Regions from separate parts of the Bradyrhizobium sp. LeoB3 genome, predicted to be linked through region 3. Evidence: predicted binding sites of a transcription regulator. Region 3 holds the regulator's gene; each other region holds the start of a gene.
The links. Region 3 encodes LexA, which represses DNA repair genes until DNA is damaged. Its sites were predicted from a motif close to TGTTCNNNNTGTGTTCNG; they were not measured.
Positions count from the first base shown of each region.

Region 1: the regulator LexA is predicted to act here: its motif matches at 2,485-2,502, upstream of ruvC (crossover junction endodeoxyribonuclease RuvC).
Region 2: the regulator LexA is predicted to act here: its motif matches at 3,388-3,405, upstream of uvrA (excinuclease ABC subunit UvrA).

Region 1 covers NZ_JBVBEF010000041.1:19,017-24,260, forward strand. Annotated here, with positions in the region: gene ruvB (Holliday junction branch migration DNA helicase RuvB) at 30-1,073, opposite strand; gene ruvA (Holliday junction branch migration protein RuvA) at 1,318-1,935, opposite strand; gene ruvC (crossover junction endodeoxyribonuclease RuvC) at 1,932-2,459, opposite strand; gene ACZXDY_RS24405 (YebC/PmpR family DNA-binding transcriptional regulator) at 2,643-3,389, opposite strand; gene ACZXDY_RS24410 (methyl-accepting chemotaxis protein) at 3,658-5,244, shown strand, end outside.
Region 2 covers NZ_JBVBEF010000054.1:54,036-59,279, reverse strand. Annotated here, with positions in the region: gene ACZXDY_RS28640 (hypothetical protein) at 81-203, opposite strand; gene uvrA (excinuclease ABC subunit UvrA) at 326-3,301, opposite strand; gene ACZXDY_RS28630 (outer membrane protein) at 3,609-4,364, opposite strand; gene ACZXDY_RS28625 (single-stranded DNA-binding protein) at 4,817-5,244, shown strand, end outside.
Region 3 covers NZ_JBVBEF010000003.1:24,173-29,416, forward strand. Annotated here, with positions in the region: gene ACZXDY_RS04175 (NADH:flavin oxidoreductase/NADH oxidase) at 1-64, opposite strand, end outside; gene ACZXDY_RS04180 (HAD-IA family hydrolase) at 1,247-1,876, shown strand; gene ACZXDY_RS04185 (molybdopterin molybdotransferase MoeA) at 1,886-3,097, shown strand; gene lexA (transcriptional repressor LexA) at 3,299-4,000, shown strand; gene ACZXDY_RS04195 (hypothetical protein) at 4,294-4,719, shown strand; gene ACZXDY_RS04200 (hypothetical protein) at 4,859-5,080, shown strand; gene ACZXDY_RS04205 (ComEC/Rec2 family competence protein) at 5,090-5,244, opposite strand, start outside.

The sequences.
Region 1 (5,244 bases), on a different contig from region 3:
CGCGTCACCCGGGCTACGACGATCGAAGATCAATCGTCGTCGTTGCCGAACAGGCCGAATTGCGAGGGATCGCGCGTGGGCTCGGCGAGGCCGAGGTGGCGGAAGGCATGCGAGGTGAGGAGCCGGCCACGCGGCGTGCGCTGCAGGTAGCCGCACTGGATCAGGTAGGGCTCGATGATGTCCTCGATCGCATCGCGCGGCTCCGACAGGGCGGCGGCCATCGTCTCGACCCCGACCGGGCCGCCGCCATAGTTCATCGCGATGGTGCTGAGATAGCGGCGGTCCATCGCATCTAAGCCAGCGGCATCGACCTCGAGCGCGGAAAGCGCGTGGTCGGCGATGGCGCGGTCGACCGACGTGGCGTCTGCAGCCGAAGCAAAGTCGCGCACCCGGCGCAAGAGGCGGCCGGCGATGCGCGGCGTGCCGCGGGCGCGGCGGGCGATCTCATTGGCACCGTCGGGGCTCATGCCGATGTTGAGCACGCGGGCGCCGCGGGCGACGATCTTCTCCAGCTCCTGTTCGGTGTAGAAATTCAGCCGGATCGGAATCCCAAAGCGGTCGCGCAGCGGATTGGTCAGCAGGCCGGCGCGCGTGGTGGCGCCGACGAGGGTGAATTTTGAAAGCTCGATCTTCACCGAGCGCGCGGCGGGACCCTCGCCGATGATGAGGTCGAGCTGGAAATCCTCCATCGCTGGATAGAGCACCTCCTCCACGGCGGGACTCAGGCGATGGATCTCGTCGATGAAAAGGACGTCGCGCTCTTCCAGATTGGTGAGCAGCGCGGCGAGATCGCCAGCCTTTGCAATGACCGGGCCCGAAGTGGCGCGAAAGCCGACGCCGAGTTCGCGCGCGACGATCTGCGCCAGCGTGGTTTTGCCGAGACCCGGGGGGCCGACGAACAGCACGTGATCCAGCGCCTCGCCGCGCTTGCGTGCGGCCTCGATGAAGATCGAAAGGTTCTTGCGCGCCTGCGCCTGGCCGACGAAATCGGACAGCGATTGCGGACGCAGCGCGGTGTCACCGACATCATCGGCGCGACGCTCAGGGGTGACGATGCGGGAGGGCGGGTTCATGTCGTCAATTCCGTGACGATCGTAGGGTGGGCAAAGCGCGCGTCCTTCCCTTCTCCCCTTGTGGGAGAAGGTGGCGCGCATGCAATGCGCGACGGATGAGGGGTTGTCGCGGCGGGCAAGCTGCTCGCGGAAAGAAACCCCTCACCCAATCGTGTTCGTTGCCGATTCCGGTGCTGCCCTCTCCCACAAGGGGAGAGGGCACAGTAACAGGCAGTGCGAAGGCATAGTCCCGTAGGGTGAGCCATCACTTCGCCAGTTCCTTCAGGCCCAGCCGGATCAACTGCGCGGTTTCAGCCTGCTCGCCTGCGCTGCGCGAGGCGGCGGCGATGGCGGCGGCGGCTTGCGGCTGGCCATAGCCGAGATTGACCAATGCGGAGATCGCGTCCGTCACCGGCCGCGGCGCGCGCTCGTTGTCGATGGCGCCGGCGAGATGGACCACGGCGGGATCGACATTGGCAAAGGCGGGCGCCTTGTCCTTCAGCTCGCTGACGATGCGCTCGGCGACCTTCGGCCCGACGCCGGGCGTGCGCGCCACCGCGGCCTTGTCACGCAGCGCGATCGCGTTCGCGAGGTCGGAAGGCGGCAGCGTGCCGAGCACGGCGAGCGCGACCTTGGCGCCGACGCCCTGCACGGTCTGCAACAGGCGAAACCATTCGCGCTCGTTGTCGGTGCGGAAGCCGAACAGCTTGATCTGGTCCTCGCGCACATAGGTCTCGATCGAGAGCACCGCGGCCTCGCCCGGCGAGGGCAGCGCCTGCAGCGTGCGCGCGGAGCAATGCACCTGATAGCCGACGCCGCCGACATCGAGGATCACGTAATCCTCGCCATAGGAGTCGATGAGGCCTTTCAATTTGCCGATCATAGGCTGGCTACTCTCAGCCGCAATGCGGTGCTTTGGCGGTGATGGGCGTGCGTGATCGCGACCGCGAGTGCATCGGCGGCGTCGGGCGATTGCGGCTCGGCCTTGGGCAGCAGGATCTTCAGCATCACGGCGATCTGGTTCTTCTCGGCGTGTCCGGCGCCGACGACGGTTTTCTTGACCTGGTTCGGCGCATATTCGGCAACCTCGATGCCGAACATTGCAGGCGCCAGCATGGCGACGCCGCGGGCCTGACCGAGTTTCAGCGTCGCAACACCGTCCTTGTTGACAAACGTCTGCTCGACCGCGGCTTCCGCCGGTTTGAAATCGCCGAGCACGGCGGCCAGCCCCTCATGGATCGCGAGCAGCCGGCCCGACAGCGGCAGCCGTTCCGACGGCTCGATCGAGCCGCAGCCAATGAACACCAGCCGATTGCCCTCGACCTCGATCACGCCCCAGCCGGTGCGGCGGAGGCCCGGGTCGATGCCGAGAATGCGGGCGGGTTTGCGAATCGGCTGGACTGTCATGGGGTAGTGATAACCGCTGCGTTTCGAGAACGAAACACAAACGGGGAGGTCATGCACGGGGAAAGCGGTGCACCCACCTCGTCATGCCCGGGCTTGTCCCGGGCATCCACGTCCTTCAGCACGAGTGGATACGCGTGGATGGCCGGGACAAGCCCGGCCATGACGGTATCACGAGAGATGGGCTTACCCGCCCATCTTCGCGATCAGCGCGTCCGAGATCTCGAAATTGGCGAACACGTTCTGGACGTCGTCGTGGTCGTTGAGCAGATCCATCAGCTTGAGCAGCTTCTCGCCGGTCTCGTCATCGACGGCGACGGTGTTTTGTGGCTTCCAGGTCAGCGACGCCTTGCGCGGCTCGCCGAATTTCGCTTCCAGCGCCTTCGCGACCTCGCGGTAGGATTCCGGGGAGGCGTAGATCTCGTGGCCGCTTTCGCTCGACACGACGTCGTCGGCGCCGGCCTCGATCGCCGCATCCAGCATCGCATCGTCGGAGGCGGCCTTGTGGTCATATTCGATGATGCCGACCCGGTCGAACATGAAGGCGACCGAGCCGGTTTCGCCGAGATTGCCGCCGGACTTGGTGAAGTAGGAGCGGATGTCGGAGGCGGCGCGGTTGCGGTTGTCGGTCAGGGCCTCGACGATCACGGCGACGCCGCCGGGGCCATAGCCCTCGTAGCGGATCTCGTCATAGTTCTCGCCCTCATTACCGGCGGCCTTCTTGATGGCGCGCTCGATATTGTCCTTCGGCATGTTTTCCGCCCGCGCGGCAACGATCGCGGCGCGCAGCCGGGGGTTCATGGCGGGGTCGGGGGTGCCGAGCTTGGCCGCGACCGTGATTTCGCGGGCCAGCTTGCCGAACAGCTTCGACTTCTGGGCATCCTGCCGGCCCTTGCGGTGCATGATGTTCTTGAATTGGGAATGGCCGGCCATGCGAGGTCCCTTGGGAATCGTCTTTCAAAAAGGGGGTGAGGCGCGGCGTTATAGGCCTCCGACAGGCCAAAATCAAAGACTTGCGGCGTGATCTGGCATGCCGGCCGTGCCGCCTTCCGGAAAATCAGGCAGCCGTTAACCACGATTTCACCTACGGATGGGAGAATCGGACAGTCCATTTCAACTTGCAAGAGAACCCCCATGGCGGCGTTCGGTTTGTTTCGCAAGCGAGATCCGGAACCCGTGGCAGCAGCCGTCGAGCCGAAGGTTGCGACCGCAGCGGCGGCGCCGGCTGATAACCCCCTCCCCCGATACCAGTTCGGCGCAGGAGATCCTGGAACTGCTCGAACTCGAGCTCGGCGGCATGATCCGGCAACTCGAGCGTGCCGCCCAATCCGTGGCCGGCGGGGCCGAGGCAACCGCGGCGACGCTTGCGACCATCCGCGAGCGCACGGATGCGCTGACCGGCCGCACCAATGCGGCGCAGACTACGGCCGAGACCTTCTCGCAGGCGGCCGACAAGTTCACCGATTCGGCGCAGGGGATCGGCGCGCAGGTGCGCGACGCCGGCCGGCTCGCCGACGAAGCGGGCGCCGCGGCGCGCGAGGCCCGCGCCAATGTCGACCGCCTGCGCGAATCCTCCGCCGCGATCGGCAACGTCGTCAACCTGATCGCGCAGATCGCGCGGCAGACCACCCTGCTCGCCCTCAACTCGACCATCGAGGCCGCGCGTGCCGGCGCCGCCGGCAAGGGGTTCGCGGTGGTCGCGACCGAAGTGAAGGCGCTTGCGGTGCAGACCCAGGGCGCGACCGAAGAGATCACGAAGAAGATCGAGGCACTGCAGAAGGACGCCGCGGGCTCGGCCGATGCCGTGCACCGCATCGCGCAGGCGATCGAGGCGATCCGCCCGGTGTTCGCGCATGTCAGCGGCGCGGTGACCGAGCAGCATAAGACCACCGGCGAGATCGCGCAGAATGCCTCCTCCGCCTCGAGCTTCATCGTCGCGGTCGGCGACAGCGCCGCCGAGATCGATCAGGCCACCAGGGACGCCGAAGCGCATGGCAAGGACGTCGCCCAGGCCGGCCGCGCGGTGACCAGCTTTGCGCAAAAACTGAAATCGCGCTGCGCGGTGCTGCTGCGGCAGGGCGAGCGCGAAGACCCACGCAAGGGCGAGCGGCTGCCCTGCAACCTCAAGCTCGAGATGCAAGCGCGCGGCAGCGTCGTCACCGCGCCGGTCTATGAGATATCCATGGACGGCATCCTGATCTCGGGACCCGAGGCCGAACGCCTGCAACTGCACCAGAGCCTTGCCGCCACACTTCAGGATGTCGGCGCCGTCAAGATCCGGATCGCCGACAAGACCAAGGCCGGCGCGCAGGCACGCTTCGAGGCGCTGACCTTGGAGCTGCGCGAGAAGATCGAAGACAAATTGTGGGCGATCCGCGACGAGAACACCGAGTTCGTCATGCGCGCGATGGAAGCGGGCGTGGCGCTGACCAGGATTTTCGAGAACGGGATCGCGAGCGGCGCCGTCACGATCGAGGACATGTTCGACACCGACTATGTCGAGATATCCGGCACCAATCCGATGCAGTACCGCACAAAAATATTGGATTGGGCGGAGCGCGCGCTGCCGCCGTTCCAGGAGGCTTTCCTCGCCAAGGATCCGCGGATGGCGTTCTGCGCCATGATCGACCGCAACGGCTATCTGCCGGTGCACAACAAGATCTATTCGCACCCGCAGCGGCCGGGCGATGTCGCCTTCAACACCGCCAACAGCCGCAACCGCCGCATCTTCAATGACGCGGCCGGCCTCGCCGCCGGGCGCAACCAGCGCGCCTATCTGATCCAGAGC
Region 2 (5,244 bases), on a different contig from region 3:
CGAAATTAACAAATGGAAAAGCAGTGGCAAAGCTGCGATCGGCATTGGCTGTTGCCGCATGCCGCCAGATGGCAGTTGCACTAATGTCGCTCGGCTTCGGCCTCCTGCTCGAGCTGCAGGATATGAGCCCGCAGCGCATCGAACCTTGCTTCCGTGGCGTCGCTGAACAGCGGGTCCTCTTGGCTTAGCAGCTCGATGATCATTGCGGTGATCCACAAGGGGTGAACCATCGCAGAAAAGTAGACGCTCAAATCATCGTGGCACTGCGTTAGATCAAGGTCGGAACCGATTTGCACCGGAACGCGTCCGAAGAGTCGGAAAACCCTCACTCCGCTGCTTCGCTCGCGCTGCTCTTGCGTGGCTTACTGTTAGCCTTCTTCAGCACCGGCGCCAGGAATTTGCCGGTGTAGCTGCGCGGCGCTTTGGCGATGTCCTCCGGCGGACCCCAGGCGACGATTTCGCCGCCGCCGTCGCCGCCTTCGGGGCCGAGGTCGATCACCCAGTCGGCGGTCTTGATGACTTCGAGGTTGTGCTCGATGACAACGACCGTGTTGCCCTGGGCGACTAGCTCGTGCAGCACCTCCAGCAGTTTTGCCACATCGTGGAAGTGCAGGCCGGTGGTCGGCTCGTCCAGGATGTAGAGCGTGCGGCCGGTGGCGCGCTTTGATAGCTCCTTTGCCAGCTTGACGCGCTGGGCTTCACCGCCGGACAGCGTGGTCGCCTGCTGACCGACGTGGATGTAGTCGAGGCCGACGCGGTGCAGGGTCTGGAAGGTTTCGCGGACGCGCGGCACCGCCTTGAAGAAATCGGCGGCTTCTTCCACGGTCATGTCGAGCACGTCGGCGATCGACTTGCCCTTGAACAGAACCTCCAGCGTCTCGCGGTTGTAGCGCTTGCCCTTGCAGACGTCGCAGGTGACGTAGACGTCCGGCAGGAAGTGCATCTCGATCTTGATGACACCGTCGCCCTGGCAGGCCTCGCAGCGGCCGCCCTTGACGTTGAAGGAGAAGCGGCCGGGCTCGTAGCCGCGCGCCTTGGCTTCGGGCAGGCCGGCGAACCATTCGCGGATCGGCGTGAAGGCGCCGGTATATGTCGCGGGGTTCGAGCGCGGGGTGCGGCCGATCGGCGACTGGTCGATGTCGATGATCTTGTCGATATGCTCCAAGCCCTCGATGCGGTCGTGCGGCGCGGCGGCTTCGCTGGCATTGTTGAGCTTGCGCGCGATCGCCTTGTAGAGCGTGTCGATCAGGAGCGTCGACTTGCCGCCGCCAGAGACGCCGGTGATGCAGGTGAACAGCCCCAGCGGAATCTCCGCCGTGACGTTCTTCAGGTTGTTGCCGCGGGCGTTGACGACCTTGATGGTGCGGCGATGGTTTGGCGGCCGCCGGTCGGAGATCGGCACCGAAAGCTCGCCGGTGAGATATTTGCCGGTCAGCGATTTCGGATTGCGCATGATCTCGGCGGGCGTTCCCTGGGCGACGATGTGGCCGCCATGCATGCCGGCGCCCGGGCCGATGTCGAGGACGTAGTCGGCGAGGCGAATGGCGTCCTCGTCATGTTCGACCACGACCACGGTGTTGCCGAGGTCGCGCAGCCGCTTCAGCGTATCCAGGAGCCGCGCATTGTCGCGTTGGTGCAGGCCGATCGAGGGCTCGTCCAGCACATAGAGCACGCCTGTCAGCCCCGAGCCAATCTGGGACGCGAGTCGGATGCGCTGGCTTTCGCCGCCGGACAATGTGCCGGAGGAGCGGGACAGCGTGAGATAATTGAGGCCGACGTCGAGCAGGAACGTCAGTCGCTCGCGGATCTCCTTCAGGACGCGCGCGGCGATCTCGTTCTGCTGCGTGTTCAGCGCTTCCGGCACGGTCTCGAACCACTCGCCGGCGCGCTTCACCGAGAGGTCAGCGATCTCACCGATGTGCTTGCCGCCGATCTTGACGCACAGCGCTTCCGGCTTGAGGCGATAGCCGTTGCAGGCGGCGCAAGGAATGTCGGTGAAATATTTCGCCAGCTCCTCGCGCGCCCACTCGCTCTCGGTCTCGCGGTAGCGGCGGTTGATGTTGGTGATCACGCCCTCGAACGGCTTCTTGGTGTCGTAGGAGCGGACGCCGTCCTCATAGGAGAACTTGATCTCGTCGTCGCCGGAGCCGTGCAGGATGGCGTTCTGCGTCTTCTTCGCCAGGTCCTTCCACTTGGTGTCGAGCGTGAACTTGTAGTGCTTGCCGAGCGCGGTCAGCGTCTGCAGGTAATAAGGCGAGGAGGACTTGGCCCACGGCGCGATCGCGCCCTTGCGCAGGGACAGATCCTTGTCGGGAATGACGAGGTCCTCGTCGACATGCTGCTCGATGCCGAGGCCGCCGCAGGCGGGGCAGGCGCCATAGGGATTGTTGAACGAGAACAGCCGCGGCTCGATCTCGGGGATGGTGAAGCCGGAGACCGGGCAGGCGAACTTTTCCGAGAACAGGATGCGTTCCGGTCCGCTCTTGTCGTGGATCTTTGCGGTCTTCTTCTTTTCTTCCGCGGGAGCTGCCTCCGGGGCGTCGGCGAATTCGATCACCGCAAGGCCCTCGGCAAGCTTGAGCGCGGTCTCAAAGCTCTCCGCGAGACGCTGGCCGATGTCGGGGCGCACCACGATGCGGTCGACCACGACGTCGATGTCGTGCGGAAACTTCTTGTCGAGGCTCGGCGCTTCGGCGAGTTCATGGAAGGTGCCGTCGATCTTGACGCGCTGAAAACCCTTCTTGAGATATTCGGCGAGCTCTTTCCGGTACTCGCCCTTGCGGCCGCGCACGACCGGCGCCAGCAGATAGAGGCGAGTGCCCTCGGGCAAGGCGAGCACGCGATCGACCATCTGCGAGACGGTCTGGCTCTCGATCGGCAATCCCGTGGCCGGCGAATAGGGCACGCCGACGCTGGCCCAGAGCAGGCGCATGTAGTCGTAGATCTCGGTGACAGTGCCGACGGTGGAGCGCGGGTTCTTCGAGGTGGTCTTCTGCTCGATGGAGATGGCGGGCGAGAGGCCGTCGATCTGGTCGACATCAGGCTTCTGCATCATCTCCAGGAACTGGCGGGCATAGGCCGACAGCGATTCGACATAGCGCCGCTGGCCCTCGGCATAGATGGTGTCGAAGGCAAGCGAGGACTTGCCGGAGCCGGACAGGCCGGTGAAGACGACGAGCTTGTCGCGGGGAATCTCGACGTCGATGTTCTTGAGATTGTGCTCCCGCGCGCCGCGGATCGTGATGGCACGCGTTGAGGAGCCGGCGGTCGGTTGGCGCTTCGCCCTGAGCACTTCATCCATATCGGCATTTCCAGGCGCTTGTAAGCGCGCCACGTTATGGGCGCGCGTCGTCGGAAATCCCTACCACGGCGCCGATGGGGTGATGCCGGAACATAGGAAGAACGGGCGACGATTTCCAGTGCTCAGCGCGAATCATCAACGATTTGTTTCTGATCGCATTTCCTGCGTGCAGCTTTGGCAGTAGCTGGCAGCAAGAGGGCTCGCGCAAGCGGAGCTTCGCAGATGAGCGGCTCGGAACTAACGACACGCAAACAAAAAGGCCGGCACAAGGCCGGCCTTTTCTTAAGATTGATATCCGATCGCGAGATCAGTACCGCCCGATGATCGGAGCGCCGCCGAGGCCGAACTTGTAGTTCACGCGGACGGTGACGAGGTCGATGTCCTGCTTGATATTCTCGGTGGCGAAGAGGCTGCCGGCCGGGCCGGCGAAGCCATTGTTGATGAAATCGTAGGAGCGATTGCCCAGGAAGATGTGATTGTACTCGGCGCCGACCGACCAGTTCGGCGCAAAGCCGTACTCGATGCCAGCGCCAACCGAGGCTCCCCAGCGGGTGTCGTTGATGTCGTTGGTGATCGGGAAACCGGTGAAGGCGTCACGCACGCGGTAGCGATCGGCGACCACGGCCGCGCCGCCCTTGACGTAGAACAGCACATTGTTGGCAGCATAGCCGATCTGGCCGGTGATCAGGCCGAAGGCGTCGACCCTGGTCTCGTTGGTGTCGATGCCCGTCAGCAGGCTGATGTTGCTGCCCTTGAAGTCGGCCCAGTTGCCCTGGCCTTCGACGCCGAACACCCAGGTGCCCGTCTGCCAGCGATAGCCGATCTGACCACCAGCAGTGCCGCCGTCGGCGTTATGGGAGCCGTCACTGAAACCAAGGACGTCCCAGCGGTTGCGGCTCGTTCCCCAGCCGCCGTTGCCGCCGATATAGAACCCGGTCCAGTCGTAGACGACGGCGACGGGCGCCGGCGGAGCCTTGACATAAGGGCGCGCGGCAAGATCGGCAGCCGAGGCGGGCGCAGCCAGCGCAACCAAGGCAACCGTTCCAAGCAAAAACTTCTTCATCGTAGCTCTCCAGCCTTTGTTCGCTTCAATTTGGTCCCGAAGCGTTACGGTATTAAAGACGCGAGCGCCGCGCCGTCGTTTTAGGCATATACTCCGATTCAACCGGAAATACCGTCGCCGAAACGCAACACTTCGTGGCGAAGTACCGGCAACATAAGTTAATGATTTTCTTGACGTTTTATGGAACCCGAGGGTCGATTTCGGGTTCCATCCTGGCTGCACCAAATTTGGGCCACAATGTCACCACGATTACGTCAAGTTGCATGGAACAAAACTGGAACAATGGCGCGGCTGGTGCTATATGTGGATAACCGCGCAATGGACGGGGAATGGCTGCGCCCGACGGTGTCGGCGAGCGTATAGGGTCCGTCAGCAATGTAAGATGTGGTTAGCGAAGACTGAATGTGGCCGCCGTCTAACCGGCCGGCCCAGTGATTGAGTGGAGAGCGGCGATGGCGGGAAGCGTAAATAAGGTCATTCTGGTGGGCAATCTCGGCAAGGACCCGGAAATCCGGCGGACCCAGGACGGCCGTCCGATCGCCAATCTGAGCGTCGCGACCTCCGAGACCTGGCGCGACCGGGCCACCGGCGAGCGCAAGGAAAAGACCGAGTGGCACCGTGTCGTCATCTTCAATGAAGGGCTCGCCAAGGTCGCCGAGCAATATCTGAAGAAGGGCGCCAAGGTTTACGTCGAGGGCCAACTCCAGACCCGGAAATGGACCGATCAGAGCGGGGTCGAGAAATATTCGACCGAAGTGGTGCTGCAGGGCTTCAACTCCAACCTCACGATGCTGGACGGCAGGGGCGGCGGTGGCGGCAGCTTCTCCGACGACATGGGCGGCGGTGGCGGCGATTTCGGCGTCAGCGGCCCCTCGAGTTC
Region 3 (5,244 bases):
CGATCCGGTTCTTCAGCGTGATGCCGCGGATCGTCATTGGTGAGAACAGGAGCGTATCGGACATGGTTTTCCTCGCATCACCGGACATCGTTACCCGCTATTTCACCGGGGTCGGTTTCCTGCCGCGAACGATATATGTGCCGTCAATGACGGCAAAGCCGAAATGCGGGAGGCTTCCATGCCCAATCGGCGATTGCCGAAGCACGAGTCTTGCGCTCGTCCGTCGCACTTATGCTCCACCCGTTGCCAACTGCCGCGGTCATTCCGGGGCGGGCGCAGCGCGAGCTATGATGTGCAATTGCACATCAGAGAATCCATTCATCCGCTGGCGCAAGCTGCGAAATGGATTCCGGGCTCGTCCTTTGGACGCCCCGGAATGACAGCCTCCGTCATTGCGAGCGGAGCGAAGCAATCCATGCCTCCGTTCGCTGCGCTATGGATTGCTTCCCGGAGCCTGTCATCGGGCGGCGCTTCGCGCTTATCCGTTGGCTCGTAGTGACGATGTGGTTGCTTTGGGTGCGACATATCAACCCGACGGGCAAATCAGCAGAAACGTATCCAGACTATCAGCGAAAAACATTTCGCTTTCGCCGTCGGGCAAAATCAGTGATTTAACTCCGCGCGTCTCACCCAAGAGAGGGGCGGCTCGCGATCGTCACGAACGTTGCGGTGAGATGCGGTGGACGCGATGGGTGTGACTGACGAGCACGCGCATTACGGACGGCGAAGTCGTGTGGTCCTGGCGCCCCGACGCTGGCGCTAAGTTTCGTGCGAACACATTCGCACTAGGCGACGGTGGCAAGAAAGCCCGGTCACCGGGGAGAGTACGAAGTAAGCCGTAACACCATCGCGCAGGGAAGGCCGGAATGCTTCGGTTGAACCTGTGGTCCTACTCCCGTGCTTTTTGTCGCACGGGACCCATGGGTGCAACCGGCACCCGGCTTTCCCTGCGCCCTCTGTTCGATGAGAGGGTGAAACGAACGCAAAGCTCGGGCGCAATGCGCCGCGAGAATGTGGACTCACATCCTCAAGCTGTTTGAAAATTGAATCGGACGTTCCCCTCGTCGACCCATAACCACAGGACTTTGCTGTGTGCTCCGCTACCACTGCTTGCTCGCGCCACCACAACTCCCTGTGGTTATGGGTCCCCGCCTTCGCGGGGACGACATCGGTGTGTGTGACCCGCCTGGCTGATACAATCGAAGACATTGCCGGCCCCTCGGGATTTTCGTACACAGCCGTCGCCATGACTCAACCGTCCCTTTCCCCCGGCTCCGCCGACGTCCTGTTGTTCGACCTCGGCCGCGTCGTGCTCGATATCGATTTCGGCAAGGTGATGACCACCTGGGCCGGCCATGCCGGCTGCGAGCCCGGCGAGCTCGCCACCCGCTTTGTGATGGACGAGAGTTACAGACATCACGAGGTCGGCAAGATCGATGACGCCGCCTTCTTCGCAAGCTTGCGGCAGTCGCTCGGCATCGGCATCTCCGACGCCCAGTTCCTGGAAGGGTGGAACGCGATCTTCGCCGGCGAGATGCCGGGAATCGCCGAGCACCTGGCGCGCGCCAAGACGCGTCTGCCGCTTTATGCTTTCTCGAACACCAATCCGCCCCATATCGAGCATTTCTCGACAGCCTATTCGGACGTGCTCGGCCACTTCCGCCAGATCTTCTTCTCCTCGACGATCGGGCTACGGAAACCTGACGCGGACGCCTATGACTACGTGATAAAGGCGATCGGCGTGCCGGCCTCACGCATCGTGTTCTTCGACGATTCCGCAGAGAACATTCGCGGCGCACGGGCGATAGGTCTCACGGCCATTCACGTCACATCGCCGGATGATGTGACGAACGCGCTTGTCGCGCTCGGAATTTAGGAGTTGCCCGTGGCCCTGATGCCGGTCGCCGATGCGCTAGCCGCGGTCCTCGCCGGCGCGGAACCATTGCCGGAAGAGATGGTCGCGCTCGATGCCGCCTATCACCGCACGCTTGCCCGTGACGTCGCGGCAAAGCGTACTCAGCCGCCACTGGCGATGTCGGCGATGGATGGCTATGCGGTGCGATCCGCCGACGCCGCCGACTTGAGCGCGCGGCTGAAGGTGATCGGCGAAGTCGCCGCGGGCCGGCCGTTCGATCGGGAACTTGGTCCGCGGGAAGCGGCACGGATCTTCACCGGAGGCGTCATTCCCGCCGGCGCCGATGCGGTCGTGATCCAGGAGGACACCCGGGTCGATGGCGATCACATCACCATCACCGAGGCCGCTGTCGCCGGGCGGCATATCCGGCCCGCCGGCGTCGATTTCCGCGAGGGTGACGTGCTGCTGAGGCGCGGAAGCCGGCTGACCGACCGCGCGCTGTCGCTGGCGGCGTCAATGAACTATCCGGAACTCCCCGTGCGGCGCCGACCCAAGGTCGCCGTGCTCGCGACCGGCGACGAACTCGTGATGCCGGGCACCTCTCCGGGTCCAGGCCAGATCGTCTATTCCAACGGCTATGCGCTGCGGGCGATGGCGCGTGCGGAAGGCGCTGAAGCGATCGATCTGGGGGTCGCCGCCGACACGGTTGCCGCCACCACTGACGGCATCCGCCGCGCGCATGCCGCGGGCGCCGACATCCTCATCACCACCGGCGGCGCTTCGGTCGGCGACCATGACCTCGTCAAACCGTCGCTCGAGGCCGAGGGCGTGACCATGGCGTTCTGGAAGATCGCGATGCGGCCGGGCAAGCCGATGATGCATGGCCGGCTCGGCGCGATGCGAGTGATCGGCCTGCCCGGCAATCCGGTGTCGTCCTATGTCTGCGCCTATCTGTTCCTGGTGCCGTTGATTCGGGCCCTGCTCGGCCGCTCGGCGATTCATCACGTGACGGAAAGCGCCCTGCTCGGCCGCGATCTCGCCGCCAACGATCAGCGCGAAGATTATCTTCGTGCGCTACTCGAAGAGCGCGACGACGGCACGCTGATCGCAACGCCGGTCACCAAGCAGGACAGTTCGCTGCTTGGGAATCTCACTGCGGCGCAGGCACTTGTGATCCGTCCGCCATTCGCGCCAGCCGCAGCAAAAGGCGCGCCTTGCGACATTCTCCGATTGCCCGAATGACGTCGCGACCGACACCTGCCCGAGCATCTCTGGTCGCGTTCACCAGAAATTAAGTGGTTGCGGAACACATATCGAACATATAGTGTCCGTTCATGATTTGTTTCGAAACTCGCTGTCTACGAATGGGAGTGCGTGACTCCCGAGATCAGCTCTTCTCAAGTCTCGGATCGAACGACGCTACCAACCGGGGGAATGCTCGCGATGCTTACGCGCAAACAGTATGAACTTCTGCGTTTCATCAACGAACGGCTGAAAGAGGCCGGCGTGCCTCCTTCGTTCGACGAGATGAAGGACGCACTCGACCTGCGCTCGAAGTCCGGCATCCACCGCCTGATCACGGCGCTGGAGGAACGGGGCTTCATCCGCCGCCTGCCGAACCGCGCCCGCGCGATCGAGGTGATCAAACTGCCCGAGCTCTCCGCCGCCGGCAACGGTCGCCGCGGCTTCACGCCAAGCGTCATCGAGGGCACGCTCGGCAAGCGCACGACCAGCGCGGCCGTGGCCGAGGATGATGGCAACCGTCCCGTCGCCGTTCCCGTGATGGGCCGGATCGCGGCGGGTACGCCGATCGAGGCGCTGCAGACCCGCAGCCACACCATCAGCGTGCCGCCCGACATGCTCGGCTCCGGCGAGCACTATGCGCTCGAGGTGCGCGGCGATTCCATGGTCGAGGCCGGCATCCTCGACGGCGACATGGCGCTGATCCAGCGTAACGACACCGCCAACACCGGCGACATCGTGGTGGCGCTGATCGATGAGGAGGAAGCGACGCTGAAGCGCTTCCGTCGCCGCGGCGCGTCAATCGCGCTTGAGCCTGCCAATGCGGCCTACGAAGTCCGCATCCTGCCGCCGAACCGGGTGCGGATCCAGGGCAAGCTGATCGGGCTTTATCGCAAGTACTGAGCCGACGAGGACGCAGCAGCTCGTCTGGTACTTTGGTGGGTGCTCTGCCCTCAAGGACACTGACAAGAACGATTTAGAGTGATTAGAATAAGAGCCCCGGTAAGTTCGCCGGGGCACTCTCGGTGCAAGGAGATGTCCGGCAGCGCCTCCTATCGTGTTTGTGAACGGCTAGAGGGCGCGGGCCGTACAAATGCCAAGAACGGAGCAGAGGCTTATAAGTTATCGTCCACTCTGATAGAGGCCTGCGCCTCTTCCCAGGCACGGGTCGGCTATCTCGAATGAGGAGCAATCCGATGTGTGACTATAGCCTGCACGCCGTGGCGACGCGTCCCGCCCAAGTCGGAGAGACGCTTATCACCACCACCTTCCGCGGTACCTCGACCCGCGGCTTCGCTTCGGAAAGCGATCCGACGGTCGCAGTCTGCATGCTTCCCGGGACCGAACTCGCGTTCGCCGATAACGTCCGCTACGACAATCGCTGGATCTGGACCAAGACGACCGGCTTCCGTGTCGGCAAGTTCAACCAGATCGATGCGCATATTCGGGATCGTCATCACGACGCGATCGAATTCCCCGATGGCAGCCATGTGCTGGTGACCCAGCTCTGCGAAGGGCAGCGGGCCACCGTGCTGCAATTGCCAGTGACGCATCATGTTGCAGAGCCGGCACCGAAGGCGGTCGAGCAGCGCCCCGCGCCGAACCCGCTGTTCATCGGCTGAGAGCTTCGGGCAGCGTGCGCCGCCGGTCTCGGCCGGCGGGACGTTGCCGCGGGTGAAAAGCAAAGTATTCGAGCGGCCCCGGAGGCCATCCGGGGGCGCATGCGGTTTTTTGTTGAACTATTCGCAAGGGGCATGATCGGTGGTCACCAAGATCACATGGCAAAAAGCCGGACGGGTGGCCCAGCCCGGCCGATACATGTTCAGGTTCGGCTGGCTCACCGTCGCAGCGGAAGATCTCGCGATCTGGGAGCGATTTCCGGATGCGAGCTTCACGCTCGTGCAAGTGCCGTCGCATTCGGGCGGTCCGGACGAATTTCGGCTCGGCGCCTTCGAGCTGCCGGCCAACGCCGGTGGAGATTGACGGGAGCGCTCAGTCTTCCGGCTGCAGGTCGGACTCGGACGGGGTCGCATCGATGGCGCGCGGCGCGGGTGCCCCTTGGATCCGGATCGTGGTCTCGGGTTCGCCTTCGCCTGACACCGCAGGCGACCACGGCCGGTCGAGGCCGGCGGGCTTGACCGCATCGA